2 regions of the Streptomyces sp. P9(2023) genome follow, and region 2 is predicted to be linked to the other one. Evidence: riboswitches for the same ligand, from Rfam matches in the RefSeq annotation. Region 2 holds a riboswitch; the other holds the start of a gene.
The links. A riboswitch is a leader RNA that binds a small molecule or an ion and turns the genes downstream of it on or off. The one in region 2 is predicted to bind glycine.
Positions count from the first base shown of each region.

Region 1: it holds a riboswitch for glycine, as region 2 does, so the genes downstream of both, gcvT (glycine cleavage system aminomethyltransferase GcvT) here and gcvP (aminomethyl-transferring glycine dehydrogenase) in region 2, are expected to answer to the same signal.

Region 1 is NZ_JAUPWM010000009.1:58,289-65,659, forward strand. It holds gene Q5762_RS15530 (ABC transporter permease) at 1-582, opposite strand, end outside; gene Q5762_RS15535 (enhanced serine sensitivity protein SseB C-terminal domain-containing protein) at 893-1,687, opposite strand; gene Q5762_RS15540 (enhanced serine sensitivity protein SseB) at 1,732-2,472, opposite strand; gene Q5762_RS15545 (AAA family ATPase) at 2,599-3,270, opposite strand; glycine riboswitch at 3,412-3,515, shown strand; gene gcvT (glycine cleavage system aminomethyltransferase GcvT) at 3,678-4,871, shown strand; gene gcvH (glycine cleavage system protein GcvH) at 4,960-5,337, shown strand; gene glyA (serine hydroxymethyltransferase) at 5,360-6,619, shown strand; gene Q5762_RS15565 (L-serine ammonia-lyase) at 6,779-7,371, shown strand, end outside.
Region 2 is NZ_JAUPWM010000027.1:70,069-77,439, reverse strand. It holds gene Q5762_RS27190 (MerR family transcriptional regulator) at 1-116, shown strand, start outside; gene Q5762_RS27185 (bifunctional nuclease family protein) at 170-643, shown strand; gene Q5762_RS27180 (MerR family transcriptional regulator) at 906-1,517, shown strand; gene Q5762_RS27175 (DNA polymerase IV) at 1,698-3,116, shown strand; gene Q5762_RS27170 (PRC-barrel domain-containing protein) at 3,703-4,071, opposite strand; glycine riboswitch at 4,186-4,285, shown strand; gene gcvP (aminomethyl-transferring glycine dehydrogenase) at 4,465-7,350, shown strand.

The DNA.
Region 1 (7,371 bases), on a different contig from region 2:
GCGGACCCCGGAACCGGAGAAGCCGAGCAGCTCGTTGGGGAGCACGGAGACCAGGGCGATGGTGAAGAGCAGCTGCGGGAAGGCGAGCATGACGTCCATGACGCGGCTGAGCGCCGCGTCGACCCAGCCGCCGAAGTAGCCGGCGACGATGCCGAGGATCGTGCCGAGGACGACCGCGAACATCGCCGCGAGGAAGGCGACGAGCAGCGAGATCCGGGCCCCGTAGACGATGCGGCTGAAGACGTCGCGGCCGTTGACCGGCTCGACGCCGAGCAGGAAGTCGGAGCTGATGCCGCCGTAGGAGCCGATCGGCGTGCCGAAGAGCGGGTCGATCTGGTCCTCGTGGAACTCGTCCGGCGGGTGTCCGAGCAGGCCCACGATGACGGGCGCGAGGAGCGCGACGACGACCAGGAAGATCACGATCGCGCCGCCGGCCAGCGCGAGCTTGTCACGCTTGAGCCTGGTCCAGGCGATCTGCCAGGGGGAACGTCCCTCGATCGCCGTGCCCGGCGGCGCCGGGGGCACGGCATCGACGGCGGCGGTCGACTCGGCCGCACTCGTCTCGTGCAGTGGTGCCGTCATCGTGGTGAGGACCCCTCTCGGCCGCCGGTAGCCGGCCCTTGCCCGCCGCGGGTAGCGGCTCGGTGGAACAACTGCGGGGCACCGGCCAGGAGGCCGAACGCCCGGTGTTCCGGGGAGTCTTCAATGTGTTCGCGATCACCCGCCAGCCCTCACGGTGAATGTTTGCTCAACCGTGATGCGGTTCGTTGCCTTCCGTTATCCGGACTCTGTGATCCTTTCAGCGGACCATCTCACCCACTATTCGGCCAGAACGGACATCTCCCCCAACTCCTGCATGGCAGGAGTGAATTGGGGTGACGGAAGGGACGTATCAGTACGTCCGGGGCACGGCCGGCGGATAGCCGTAGCCGGAGGCGGGCGGGGCCGCGTGCGGGGCGGCGTGCGCGTCGCGGTCGTAGAAGGGCCGCGCGTTGGCCCGCAGCCACATCGCGACCGGGTCGTACGTGTCCGCCATCGCGACCGTCGAGACGGGCAGGCCGTCGGGGACGGCGGACACCGACTGGCGCATCATCGCGCGCACCGACTCGACCGAGGCGGCGGAGGTGTCGTACAGGTCGAGACCGATGGCGAGGTACGGGGAGCCGAGCGCGGGCTGCACCCAGGCCCGGCGCAGCGCCCGTACGGCCGGGGTGCGATGGGCGTTCTGGGTCAGCAGGGCGTAGAACTGGGGGATTTCCAGGGCCGGCTCGGAGAGCCGCAGGGGTCCGGCCGGCATCCGGTCGAGACCGGTGGCGATCCGGCGGAGGTCGGCCCAGGGGATGCCGACGCCACCGTTCGCGTCGTGCGGGTTGAGCCAGACGCCCACCCGGTCGGGGTAGAGCGAGCGGGCGATCTCACGGCCGGTGACCAGCTCGTGGGCGCGGTTCCAGCCGGATACGGCGAGCTCCTGGGCGGAGGTGACGCACGGGGCGTACCCGAAGCCGTCGATCTCCATGTGGCCGTACTGGGCGTCGGGCGATCCGGGCGTGCCCTGCCAGAGCAGCATCCAGAGGCTGCCGTCGCCGAGGGCGTGCAGCAGCTGCTCGTACGCGTCGTAGCGTCCGGGTGCCACCTGGCGCAGCATGTGCTCGACCTGTCCGGTCGCAGCGGTGCCTGACGCGCTCACCCTGGTTCCCGCCCCTCTTCCGTCCACCGACCGCACCAGCTTAGTTACAGGGAGGCCCGCTGAAAGAAGGGGCGCACCCGCTCCAGCATCCACTCGCCCACCGGGTCCTGTGCGACGTCGAGCAGGATGAGGTTGACCGGCCAGGCCACCTCGACCCGGCCGAGCGCGCGGCCGAGGGCGTCGAGCGGGGCGTTCCGGTCGACGCCGTCCCAGGCGACGAGCTCGACGCCGACGAACAGGGCGGGTTCGGTGCCCTCGACGCTGGCCAGGGCGCGCCGGGCGGAGCGGACGACGCCGGTGGCCTCGAACTCGGCGGAGGCGGCGGAGAGGAAGTCGACGGGGTCGTCCTGCCAGTCGGGCTCGAAGAGCCGGACCCGGCCGCCGGTCGCGGGGCCGTCCAGCGGAGTGCGGCCGACGCGGCAGAGCTCGGCGACGGCGGGCGGGGGCAGCGGGGCGCCGACGGTGCCGCCGGGGTTGACGGCGATGCCGAGCTGCGGCGGCAGGCCGCGGGCGAAGTCACGGGCGGGGGCCACGGTGAACGACATGTGGCTGCCGACGCAGGCCAGGAACTGCTGCTCGGAGCTGAAGACGGGGACGTACGGCAGGCCGTCGATCTCCATCGTCGGCAGATCGAGGTCCCGGCTCTCCGGGCTGCCGCCGTTGGGCAGCGGCACCCAGACGGGGCTGCGGCCGAGGACCTCGACGAGGCGGCCTCCGGCGGAGGGGTTGCCGAGCGAGGCCGCCAGGACCTCTTCGAGCTCGTTGCCCGGCCACGTAACGTCCACGGTTCCCGTTTCCCCTTCTCGCGCGCCCTGGTCACGACGCCCTCGGGGCAGAACCCTAACGCCGCCCTGGCACCCCCGTGGCCAAAAGGGCTCAGTGAAGGGCTCGTGAGGGGCTCGGTGAAGGGTTCAGTGAGCGGAGCGGAAGGCGATCGTCCGCAGGGCGCCGGCGGCGTCCCGGTCGAGCAGGGTCGCCGAGGCACAGCCTCGGGGCAGGCGGCCTGACTCGACCGAGCCGAGGAGCCGGCCGACGGCCCGGCGGTGGCGGGCGAAGGCGTACCCCGAGACGCCCCGGCCCCGCGCGTGCTGGCCCGCGCGGGCCGTGTCGGGCGTGACGTCGAGCAGGATCAGATGGAGCGCGCGGCCCCGGCGGCGGGCCTCGCGGGCCAGCCAGTTCCGCACCCAGGACTGCGTGCCGCAGTCGTGGACGACGACGCTCCGCCCGGCGCGCAGGGCGCGGCGCAGCCCGGCGTAGTGGGCGATCCGGGCCAGCGGGCGGTAGACGGCGTACGGCAGGAAGGCGGGCAGCCGGCCCTCCCAGCGCTCGCGGGCGTCCTGGGAGTCGATGCCGAGGCCGTCGGCGGCGCGGCGCATCAGCGTCGACTTGCCGCTTCCGGGCAGCCCGGAGACCACCACGAGGTCGCCCGCGGTGAAGGCGAGCGTCCGGGGGCCGCGGCCGCCGCGCTCGCGCAGGTCTCGGAGCAGGGGCACGGCCGAGCGACGCCTTCGGGTCCGGGCGCGGGCGCGCTGGGCCGGTATCCCCGCACCCGTGGCGTAGGCGCCGCTGTGCTGGAACGTCATCGTCTCTCCCCCTGTCGGGTCCCTGGGACCCCCCTGCCCACAAAGTGTAAAGAAGGGGTAATCAGTGACAAGCGATTTGCCGATCGGACACCGCATGCAATGATGTGCGCGCCAAGCGCACACAACCTCATACCGGCCGCTCGAATCCGCGCGGGAGAGTCCCGGAACCCACCACGGTGGGCCCCGGGCGCCGAAGGAGCAAGACCCTCCCTTGAATCTCTCAGGCCCCGTACCGCGTGGATGAGGCAGATCTGAAAAGCGGGACGCCTCCGTGGCGTTCCCACCCAAGGTGCAAGCCGACCTCTCGGTGACGAGATGCTCTCGGTGAACCTCTCAGGTTCCATGACAGATGGGGAGGACGTCCTCGCCCGTCATGTTTTCCGCCCTTGGGATCCGGGAGCCACACCATGAGCACGTCTGCCCCCCGTCCGACCGCCCACCCGTCGCCCGCCACCGCCCCAGACGAAGGCGCTGCGCGCCGCACTCCCCTCCTGGCCCTGCATCGTTCCCTGGGCGCGACCATGACCGACTTCGCCGGCTGGGACATGCCGCTGCGCTACGCCAGCGAGCGCGACGAGCACAACGCCGTCCGCACCAAGGCCGGCCTCTTCGACCTCTCCCACATGGGCGAGATCACCGTCACCGGGCCGCAGGCCGTCGAGCTGCTCGACTTCGCGCTGGTGGGCAACATCTCCACGGTGGGTGTGGGCCGCGCGCGCTACACGCACATCTGCCAGGAGGACGGCGGCATCCTCGACGACCTGATCGTGTACCGGCTCCAGGAGCGCGAGGCTGAGTCTTTTCACTACATGGTGGTCGCCAACGCCTCCAACGCGCAGATCGTCCTCGACGCGCTCGTGGCGCGCTCCGAGGGCTTCGACGCCGAGGTCCGCGACGACCGCGACGCGTACGCCCTGATCGCCGTCCAGGGACCGGAGTCCCCCGGCATCCTGAAGTCCCTCACCGACGCCGACCTGGACGGGCTGAAGTACTACGCCGGCCTCCCGGGCACGGTCGCCGGGGTGCCCGCGCTGATCGCCCGTACCGGCTACACCGGCGAGGACGGCTTCGAGCTGTTCCTGAAGCCCGAGCACGCCGAGGGCGTCTGGCGGGCGCTGACCGAGGCGGGCGCGCCGGTCGGTCTGATCCCCTGCGGCCTGTCCTGCCGTGACACGCTCCGCCTGGAGGCGGGCATGCCGCTGTACGGGCACGAGCTGACGACCTCGCTCACCCCGTTCGACGCGGGCCTCGGCCGGGTCGTGAAGTTCGAGAAGACGACGAACGAGGGCCGCTTCGTCGGGCGCGATGCCCTGGAGAAGGCCGCCGAGCGCGCCGAGACCGCCCCGCCGCGCAAGCTCGTCGGGCTGATCGCCGAGGGCCGCCGCGTCCCGCGCGCCGGCATGGCGGTCGTCGCCGGCGGCGAGGTCATCGGCGAGGTCACCTCGGGCGCCCCGTCGCCCACCCTCGGTAAGCCGATCGCGATGGCATACGTGGACGCGGCGCACGCCGAGCCCGGTACGCAGGGTGTAGGTGTGGACATCCGCGGCACCCACGAGCCGTACGAGGTCGTGGCGCTGCCGTTCTACAAGCGCCAGAAGTGACGTTTCCCACGCCGGAACGTCTCGCCCCGCGTCTCATCCCGTAAGACCCGCGTACACCAGCACTCCCTCGATCCAGGAGAATCACGACATGAGCACCCCCCAGCAGCTGCGCTACACCAAGGAGCACGAGTGGCTGTCGGTCGCCGAGGACGGCGTCGCGACGGTCGGCATCACGGAGTTCGCGGCCAACGCGCTCGGTGACGTCGTCTTCGCCCAGCTCCCCGCGGTCGGCGACACCATCACCGCGGGCGAGTCCTGCGGCGAGCTGGAGTCGACCAAGTCCGTGAGCGACCTGTACGCGCCGGTGACCGGCGAGGTCGTGGCCGCCAACCAGGACGTGGTGGACGACCCGTCGCTGGTGAACAGCGCTCCGTTCGAGGGCGGCTGGCTGTTCAAGGTGCGCGTCACCGGTGAGCCGGACGACCTGCTCACCGCGGACGAGTACTCCGCGTTCTCCGCCGGCTAACGAGACCCCAGGGATCCGATTCATGTCGCTTCTGAACACCCCTCTCCACGAGCTGGACCCGGACGTCGCCGCCGCCGTCGACGCCGAGCTCCACCGCCAGCAGTCCACCCTCGAGATGATCGCCTCGGAGAACTTCGCTCCGGTCGCGGTCATGGAGGCCCAGGGCTCGGTCCTCACCAACAAGTACGCCGAGGGCTACCCGGGCCGCCGCTACTACGGCGGCTGCGAGCACGTCGACGTGGCCGAGCAGATCGCCATCGACCGGATCAAGGACCTGTTCGGCGCCGAGTACGCCAACGTCCAGCCGCACTCCGGCGCCTCCGCGAACCAGGCCGCGCTCTTCGCGATCGCCCAGCCCGGCGACACGATCCTGGGCCTGGACCTGGCGCACGGCGGTCACCTGACCCACGGCATGCGCCTGAACTTCTCGGGCAAGCAGTTCAACGTGGTCGCGTACCACGTGGACGAGGCCGGTCTGGTCGACATGGCGGAGGTCGAGCGCCTCGCCAAGGAGCACCGCCCCAAGGTCATCATCGCGGGCTGGTCCGCCTACCCGCGTCAGCTGGACTTCGCCGAGTTCCGCCGGATCGCCGACGAGGTCGAGGCGTACCTGTGGGTCGACATGGCCCACTTCGCGGGTCTGGTCGCGGCCGGCCTGCACCCGAACCCGGTCGAGCACGCGGACGTGGTCACCTCGACCACGCACAAGACGCTCGGCGGCCCGCGCGGCGGCGTCATCCTCGCGAAGAAGGAGTTCGCGAAGAAGCTGAACTCCTCGGTCTTCCCCGGTTTCCAGGGTGGCCCGCTGGAGCACGTGATCGCGGCCAAGGCCGTCTCCTTCAAGATCGCGGCCTCGGAGGAGTTCAAGGAGCGCCAGCAGCGCACGCTGGACGGCGCCCGGATCCTCGCCGAGCGCCTGGTCCAGGACGACGTCACCGCGCACGGCGTCTCGGTCCTGTCCGGCGGCACGGACGTGCACCTGGTCCTGGTCGACCTGCGGAACTCCGAGCTGGACGGCCAGCAGGCCGAGGACCGGCTCCACGAGGTCGGCATCACGGTCAACCGGAACGCGATCCCGAACGACCCGCGGCCGCCGATGGTCACCTCGGGTCTGCGCATCGGTACGCCGGCGCTCGCCACCCGCGGTTTCGGCACCGAGGACTTCACCGAGGTCGCCGACATCATCGCGGAGACCCTGAAGCCCGGCTCCGACGTGGACGCCCTGAAGGCCCGGGTCGTCGCGCTGGCGGAGAAGCACCCGCTGTACCCCGGCCTGAAGTAATTTCGTACCCTTTTGTTCGTACGAAGCTCCGGGGCACCGCGCACACTGGACAGTGAGCGCGGTGCCCCACCCCTTTCCGCCCTTCCCGCTCTGTTTCCTGCTCCGTTCTGCACCACCCCGGCAGACAACGGCGTCAGCCACCCCCACAAGGAGTTCCCCGTGGCCATCTCGGTCTTCGACCTGTTCTCGATCGGCATCGGCCCGTCCAGCTCCCACACGGTGGGCCCGATGCGCGCGGCCCGGATGTTCGCCCGCCGGCTGAAGAACGAGGGACTCCTCGCGCACACGGCGTCGATACGGGCCGAGCTGTACGGCTCGCTCGGCGCGACGGGCCACGGCCACGGCACGCCGAAGGCGGTCCTGCTCGGCCTGGAGGGCAACTCTCCGCGCACGGTGAACGTGGAGACGGCGGACGAGGAGTTCGAGCGGATCAAGTCGAGTGCCCGGATCAATCTGCTCGGCGCGCACGAGATCCCGTTCGACTTCGACAAGGACCTGATCCTGCACCGCCGTAAGGCGCTGCCGTACCACGCCAACGGCATGACGGTCTTCGCGTACGACGCCGAGGGCGCGCTCGTCCTGGAGAAGACGTACTACTCGGTAGGCGGCGGCTTCGTGGTGGACGAGGACGCGGTGGCGGGCGAGAACCCGATCGTCCCGGACGACACGGTCCTGAAGTACCCCTTCCGCACGGGCGACGAGCTGCTGCGCCTGGCGAAGGAGACCGGCCTGTCGATCTCCGCGATGATGCT
Region 2 (7,371 bases):
ACCGTAACCCGCAGACCAGAGCCCATGCGGAGGCCACCGCGAAGGAGCTCGCCGGGCTCTCCGTACGGCTGCATGCGGCACTGGTCCAGACCGCGCTGGGGCTCCGGCTGCAGTGATCTTGTAGGGGCCCGACTACCCAAACCGGTCGGGCACGTCCTAGGGTTGCTGTGTGAACGAGCTCGACGTTGTGGGTGTCCGGGTGGAAATGCCCTCCAACCAACCGATCGTGCTCCTGCGTGAAGTGGGAGGCGATCGGTACCTCCCCATCTGGATCGGACCGGGGGAGGCGACCGCGATCGCCTTCGCCCAGCAGGGCATGGCCCCTGCCAGGCCGCTGACGCACGACCTTTTCAAGGACGTCCTTGAAGCGGTGGGCCAGGAGCTCACCGAGGTCCGCATCACCGATCTCCGTGACGGTGTCTTCTACGCGGAGCTGGTCTTCGCCAGCGGCGTCGAGGTGAGCGCCAGGCCGTCCGACGCGATAGCGCTGGCCCTGCGCACCGGGACGCCGATCTTCGGCAGTGACGGCGTGCTGGACGACGCCGGTATCGCTATTCCGGACGAGCAGGAGGACGAGGTGGAGAAGTTCCGCGAGTTCCTCGACCAGATTTCTCCGGAGGACTTCGGGTCCAGCAGCCAGTAGGTGCTGGAGCCGGTGCGGTTCAGGAGGGGCCGGGTCGGTGGCCGGTGACGGCGGATGCCGGTGAGTGGGCGCTGGGCGTCGGCTTTCGGCCGTCGTGCGCGGGGTGGCCTCAGCGCATTCGGCTAGCCTTTCCCCGGAGAGGGATACGGGAAACCACTCTCAGGGTGATTATCACTCGGCGTGCCGAGTGTGGCGATCGTTGACGCACCCCGAGTGACTGCCTACCTTCGTGTGGGCAGGTCAAGGACGGAGGGTCGGCGTGATGAGCAGCGGCGACGGTACGGCAGGGGGCTCCCTCGGGCGTGCGCCCGAGGGGAGCGGGCCGTATCCGCTTCACGGCAGTGTCGGCGACTTCGGGGCGGACGCGTCGGTCGGTACGGACACGGTGGGGTACCGCGGTCCGACCGCGTGCGCGGCGGCGGGGATCACGTACCGCCAACTGGACTACTGGGCGCGCACCGGGCTCGTCGAGCCGAGTGTGCGGCCCGCGTACGGGTCCGGGACTCAACGGCTCTACAGCTTCCGCGACGTCGTCGTTCTCAAGATCGTCAAGCGTTTCCTGGACACCGGGGTCGCGCTCCAGAACATCCGGGCCGCCGTCCAGCACCTGCGGGCCCGTGGCTTCCGCGATCTGGAGCGGATGACACTGATGAGCGACGGGGCGACGGTGTACGAGTGCTCCTCGCCGGACGAGGTCGTGGATCTGCTCCAGGGCGGTCAGGGTGTCTTCGGGATCGCCGTGGGCGTGGTCTGGCGGGACGTGGAGGCGGCGTTGTCGCAGTTGCACGGGGAGCGGATCGACACCGGCGAGACCCTGGTCGGGCACAACCCGGGCGACGAGCTCGCGCGGCGGAGGCGTGACCGGGCGGTCTGAGCGCCCGCGTCCTATGCCAGCCGCGGTGATGTCGGCCGCGGCGATGTCAGCTGGGTGATGTCAGCTGGGGTGATGTCGGCTGGGGTGATGTCGGCATGTCGGCCGCGTGATGTCGGCCGCCGCGTGCGTCCGTATGTCAGTGCGGGTCGGTTGTCAGTGGCGTAGGGCAGCATCGGTGATGTGAGAGCCGCGCCGACGATTCTGCATCTCGACATGGATGCCTTCTTCGCTGCCGCCGAGCAGGCGGCGAAGCCCAGTCTGCGCGGAAAACCGGTGGTCGTGGGTGGGCTGGGGCCGCGGGGTGTCGTGGCCACCGCTTCGTACGAGGCGCGGGTGTTCGGCGTGCACTCCGCCATGCCGATGGCGCAGGCGCGGCGGCTCGCGCCCAATGCCGCTTATCTCGTGCCGCGCTTCGGGTTCTATCGGTCGATCAGCGAGCAGGTCATGGAGCTGCTGGGGCGGCTCTCGCCGCTGGTGGAGCCGCTGAGCCTGGACGAGGCCTTCGTGGACCTGGAGGCGGGGGGTGTGGCGGACGACAGCGGGAGTGCGCGGGAGGCCGGTGAGCGGCTGCGCAGGGACATTCTCGCCGCGACGGGGCTGACGGGGTCGGTGGGGCTTGCCGGGTCGAAGATGCTCGCGAAGATCGCGTCCGAGGAGGCGAAGCCGGACGGGCTCGTGCTCATAGAGCCCGGGACGGAGCGGGCGCTGCTCGGGCCGAAGTCGGTGCGGATCCTGCCGGGGGTCGGGCCGGCCACCGGGGAGCATCTGCGGCGGGCCGGGATGACGACCGTGTCGGACCTCGCGGAAGCGGGCGAGGACGAGCTTGTACGGCTGCTGGGGCGGGCGCACGGGGCCTCCCTGTACCGGATGGCCCAGGGGTACGACGATCGGCCCGTGGTGGCCGAGCGGGACGCGAAGTCGGTGTCGGTGGAGGACACCTTCGACGTGGACCTGCACGACCGGGTGCGGATCCGGATCGAGGTGGAGCGGCTGGCCGAGCGGTGCGTGGGGCGGTTGAGGGCGTCGGGGCACTCGGGGCGGACGATCGTGCTGAAGGTGCGGCGCTTCGACTTCTCGACGCTGACGCGGTCGGAGACGTTGCGGGGGCCGACGGACGATCCGCTGGTGGTGCGGGAGGCGGCGGGGCGGCTGCTGGAGGGGGTGGACACGACGGGTGGGGTGCGGTTGCTGGGGGTGGGGGTGAGCGGGCTCGCCGACTACACGCAGGAGGATCTGTTCGCGCAGGCGGCGGAGGCGTCGGCGTCGGCGGAGGCGGAGGCGTCGGCGGAGGCCGAGGGTGGGGGCCAGGGGGGATCGGGGGGCTCGGCTGAGGGGGCGGGCTCGGCCGAGGTCGTTCCCGAGGCGGAAGAGCGGCCGGCCGCGGAGCGGAGATGGGCGCCGGGGCACGACGTACGGCATGCGGTGTACGGGGCCGGGTGGGTGCAGGGGAGCGGGGTGGGGCGGGTCACCGTGCGCTTCGAGGAGCCGGGGTCGGCGCCGGGGCGGGTACGGACGTTCCTCGTCGACGATCCGGAGCTGGAACCGGGGGAGGCGCTGCCGCTGGTGGGGAGCGGGGGGTCGTCGTCGGCGGTCGCGTAGTGGCGCCCGGCCGTTGGCCGGGCTGGTTGTTCCCGCCCGCACCGCCCGTGCGGGTGGGTGGGCAGAGGTGCGGGTGTTCCTGTGGGTGGTTGGGCGCCGTCGGCGGGTGCGGCAGCTTCGCGCCGCGGGGTGGTGGGGAAGCGTTGTCGGCGGTCGGCCGGTGGGTGCGCCCGGCCGGGCTGGTCGTTCCCGGCCCGCACTGCCCGTACCGGTGAGAGGGCAGAGGTGCCGGATCCTCCCGTGGGTGGCCGAGTGCCGTCGGTGGCTGTCGACTCGTGGCGGTGCGCCGGTTTTCAGCCGGGCTGGTCCCGGCTGCACTGCCCGTTCCGGTGAGAGGGCAGGGGTGTCGGTCCTCCTGTGGGTGGCCGAGTGCCGTCGGTGGCTGTCGACTCGTGGCGGTGCGCCGGTTTTCAGCCGGGCTGGTCCCGGCCGCACCGCCCGTACCGGTGAGAGGGCAGGGGTGCGGCTGCCGGGCCGCTACGCGGCTTCGCGGCACCCCGCGCGTTCGGCCGTGCTCGTCCAAGTCCTCCGCGGTCGGCCTGGCCGTCCCTGGCGGCGATACGCCGGACGTCCGCCACCAGGCCCGCTACGTGTCCTCCTGGCCTGCCAGACGGCCGAAGTCGTGGTCCGGTGGGGGTACCGGGGGGAGGGCCAGGCTGTAGTGGCGGTAGAGCTGGAGTTCCTGTTCCGGGGAGAGGTGGCGGCCCACGCCGAAGTCCGGGGCGTCCTTGATCAGGGCGCGTTCGTACGGGATGTGGAGGCCGTCCTCGACCAGTTCGCTCGGCTCCAGCGGGACGAACGCGTCGCGGCCGAAGAGGCCCGTGCGGACCGCCGCCCACTCGGGGACGCCCGTCGCGTCGTCCAGGTACACCTCGTCCACGGTGCCGATCTTGTGTCCGTTGCGGTCGAACGCCTTGCGGCCGATCAGGCTGCGCGGATCGATGTCGGTCTGCACGGTCCCTCCAACTGGTCGCAACTGCTCTACAAGAACTACGAAAGTGCACATCTGGGACGTCGGCCACTTGAGCGATGGAACCCGGAACGGCGCTGGTAGGCTGGCTGTGGCTGTCGACCCCGTGCGGGAGAGTCCTCCGAAGAAACCTTTCGGAGGCGCCGAAGGAGCAAATCCTCCCCGGAATCTCTCAGGCACCCGGTACCGCATGGACGAGGTCACTCTGGAAAGCAGAGCGGAGGTCCGACGGCGTCCGCTCTCACCGACGGTGAAAGCCGGCGAGCCCTTTTGGCGTGCCGGTGAAGCTCTCAGGTTGAGATGACAGAGGGGGAGGCCGTCCGGGCACCCGCGCCGTGGTGCCCCTCGCAGGTCGTGACGACCAGGAGGCCTCCGTACATGACCGCCCACCGCATTTCGCTCTCCGAACTCGAACAGGGCATCCCGTTCGAGCAGCGGCACATCGGGCCCGACGCCGAAGCCCGGGCCAAGATGCTCGCGCAGGTCGGCTACGGCTCCCTCGACGAGCTCACGGCCGCCGCCGTGCCGGACGTGATCAAGAACGCCGAGGCTCTCGGCCTGCCCTCCGCCCGTACCGAGGCCGAGGTTCTCGCCGAGCTGCGTGAGCTCGCCGACCGCAACCAGGTCCTCGCCCCGATGATCGGGCTCGGGTATTACGGGACGTTCACGCCTCCTGTGATTCTGCGGAACGTCATGGAGAACCCGGCCTGGTACACCGCCTACACGCCGTACCAGCCCGAAATCTCGCAGGGGCGCCTTGAGGCGCTGCTGAACTTCCAGACCATGGTCGCCGACCTCACCGGGCTGCCCACCTCCGGCGCCTCCCTCCTCGACGAGGGCACCGCCGCCGCCGAGGCCATGGCGCTCGCCCGCCGGGTCGGCAAGGTCAAGAACGGCGTCTTCCTCATCGACGCCGACGCCCTGCCGCAGACCATCGCCGTCATCGAGACCCGCGCCGAGCCCACCGGCGTCGAGGTCGTCGTCGCCGACCTCAGCGACGGCATTCCGGCCGAGATCGCCGAGCGCGGTGTATTCGGCGTGCTCCTGCAGTACCCGGGTGCCTCCGGTGCCGTCCGGGACATCAAGCCGCTCATCGACGCCGCCCACGAGCTCGGCGCGATCGTCACCGTCGCCGCCGATCTGCTCGCCCTCACCCTGCTCGCCTCGCCCGGCTCCCTCGGCGCCGACATCGCCGTGGGTACCACGCAGCGGTTCGGTGTGCCCATGGGCTTCGGCGGGCCGCACGCCGGCTACATGGCCGTCCAGGACAAGCACGCCCGCTCGCTGCCCGGCCGCCTCGTCGGCGTCTCCGTCGACGCCGACGGCAACAGGGCGTACCGCCTGGCCCTGCAGACCCGCGAGCAGCACATCCGCCGCGAGAAGGCCACCAGCAACATCTGCACCGCGCAGGTCCTGCTCGCCGTCATGGCCGGGATGTACGCCGTCTACCACGGGCCGGACGGGCTGAAGCAGATCGCCCAGCGTGTCCATCGGTATGCCGGTGTTCTTGCCGCCGGTCTCTCCGCCGGTGGCGTCGACGTCATACACGGCAGCTTCTTCGACACCCTCACCGTCCGCGTGCCCGGCAAGGCCGCCGAGGCCGTCGCCGCCGCCCGTGAGGCCGGTGTCAACCTGTACCTCGTCGACGCCGATCATGTGTCCGTGTCGTGTGACGAGACGACCGGTCGCGCCCAGATCGCCGCCGTCTGGGCCGCCTTCGGCGTCGACGCCGACATCGAGGCCCTGGACGCCGCCGCCGAGGACGCGCTGCCCGCCTCGGTGCTGCGCTCCGACGCGTACCTCACCCACCCGGTCTTCCACGCGCACCGCTCCGAGACATCGATGCTGCGCTACCTGCGCAAGCTCGCCGACCGCGACTACGCGCTCGACCGCGGCATGATCCCGCTCGGCTCCTGCACCATGAAGCTGAACGCGACCACCGAGATGGAGTCGGTGACCTGGCCCGAGTTCGGGCAGATGCACCCCTTCGCCCCGGTCGAGCAGGCGCAGGGCTACCTCACGCTCATCACCGAGCTGGAGGAGCGCCTCGCCGAGGTCACCGGATACGACAAGGTGTCGCTCCAGCCCAACGCCGGTTCGCAGGGCGAGCTGGCCGGTCTGCTGGCCGTCCGCGCCTACCACCGCGCCAACGGCGACGAGCAGCGCACCGTCTGCCTCATCCCGTCCTCCGCGCACGGCACCAACGCCGCCTCGGCCGTCATGGCCGGCATGAAGGTCGTGGTCGTCAAGACCGCCGACGACGGCGAGGTCGATGTCGCGGACCTGCGCGCCAAGATCGAGCAGTACCGCGACGAGCTGTCCGTGCTGATGATCACCTACCCGTCCACGCACGGTGTGTTCGAGGAGCACGTCGCCGACATCTGCGCCGAGGTCCACGAGGCCGGCGGTCAGGTGTACGTCGACGGTGCCAACCTCAACGCGCTGGTCGGGCTCGCCAAGCCGGGCAAGTTCGGCGGCGATGTTTCCCATCTGAATCTGCACAAGACCTTCTGCATTCCGCACGGCGGTGGCGGCCCCGGCGTCGGTCCGGTCGGCGTGCGCGCGCACCTCGCGCCGTACCTGCCGAACCACCCGCTCCAGCCGACCGCCGGTCCGGAGACGGGCGTCGGCCCGATCTCGGCCGCCCCGTGGGGCTCGGCCGGCATCCTGCCGATCTCGTGGTCGTACGTGCGTCTGATGGGCGGCGAGGGCCTCAAGCGCGCCACGCAGGTGGCCGTGCTCGCGGCGAACTACATCGCCAAGCGCCTGGAGCCGCACTACCCGGTGCTCTACACCGGTCCCGCCGGGCTCGTCGCGCACGAGTGCATCGTCGACCTGCGGCCGCTGTCCAAGGCGACCGGCGTCAGCGTCGACGACATCGCCAAGCGCCTGATCGACTACGGCTTCCACGCGCCGACGATGTCGTTCCCGGTGGTCGGCACGCTGATGATCGAGCCGACCGAGTCCGAGGACCTCACCGAGCTCGACCGCTTCTGCGACACGATGATCGCGATCCGCGGCGAGATCGAGAAGGTCGCGTCGGGCGAGTGGCCCGCAGACGACAACCCGCTGGCCAACGCCCCGCACACGGCGGCGGCCCTTGGCGGCGAGTGGAACCACGCGTACAGCCGTGACGAGGCGGTCTTCCCGGCCGGTGTCTCGGCCGCGGACAAGTACTGGCCGCCGGTCCGCCGGATCGACGGCGCGTTCGGCGACCGTAACCTCGTCTGCTCCTGCCCGCCGCTGGACGAGTACGACAACTAGTGCGGACATGAGTCAGGGCCG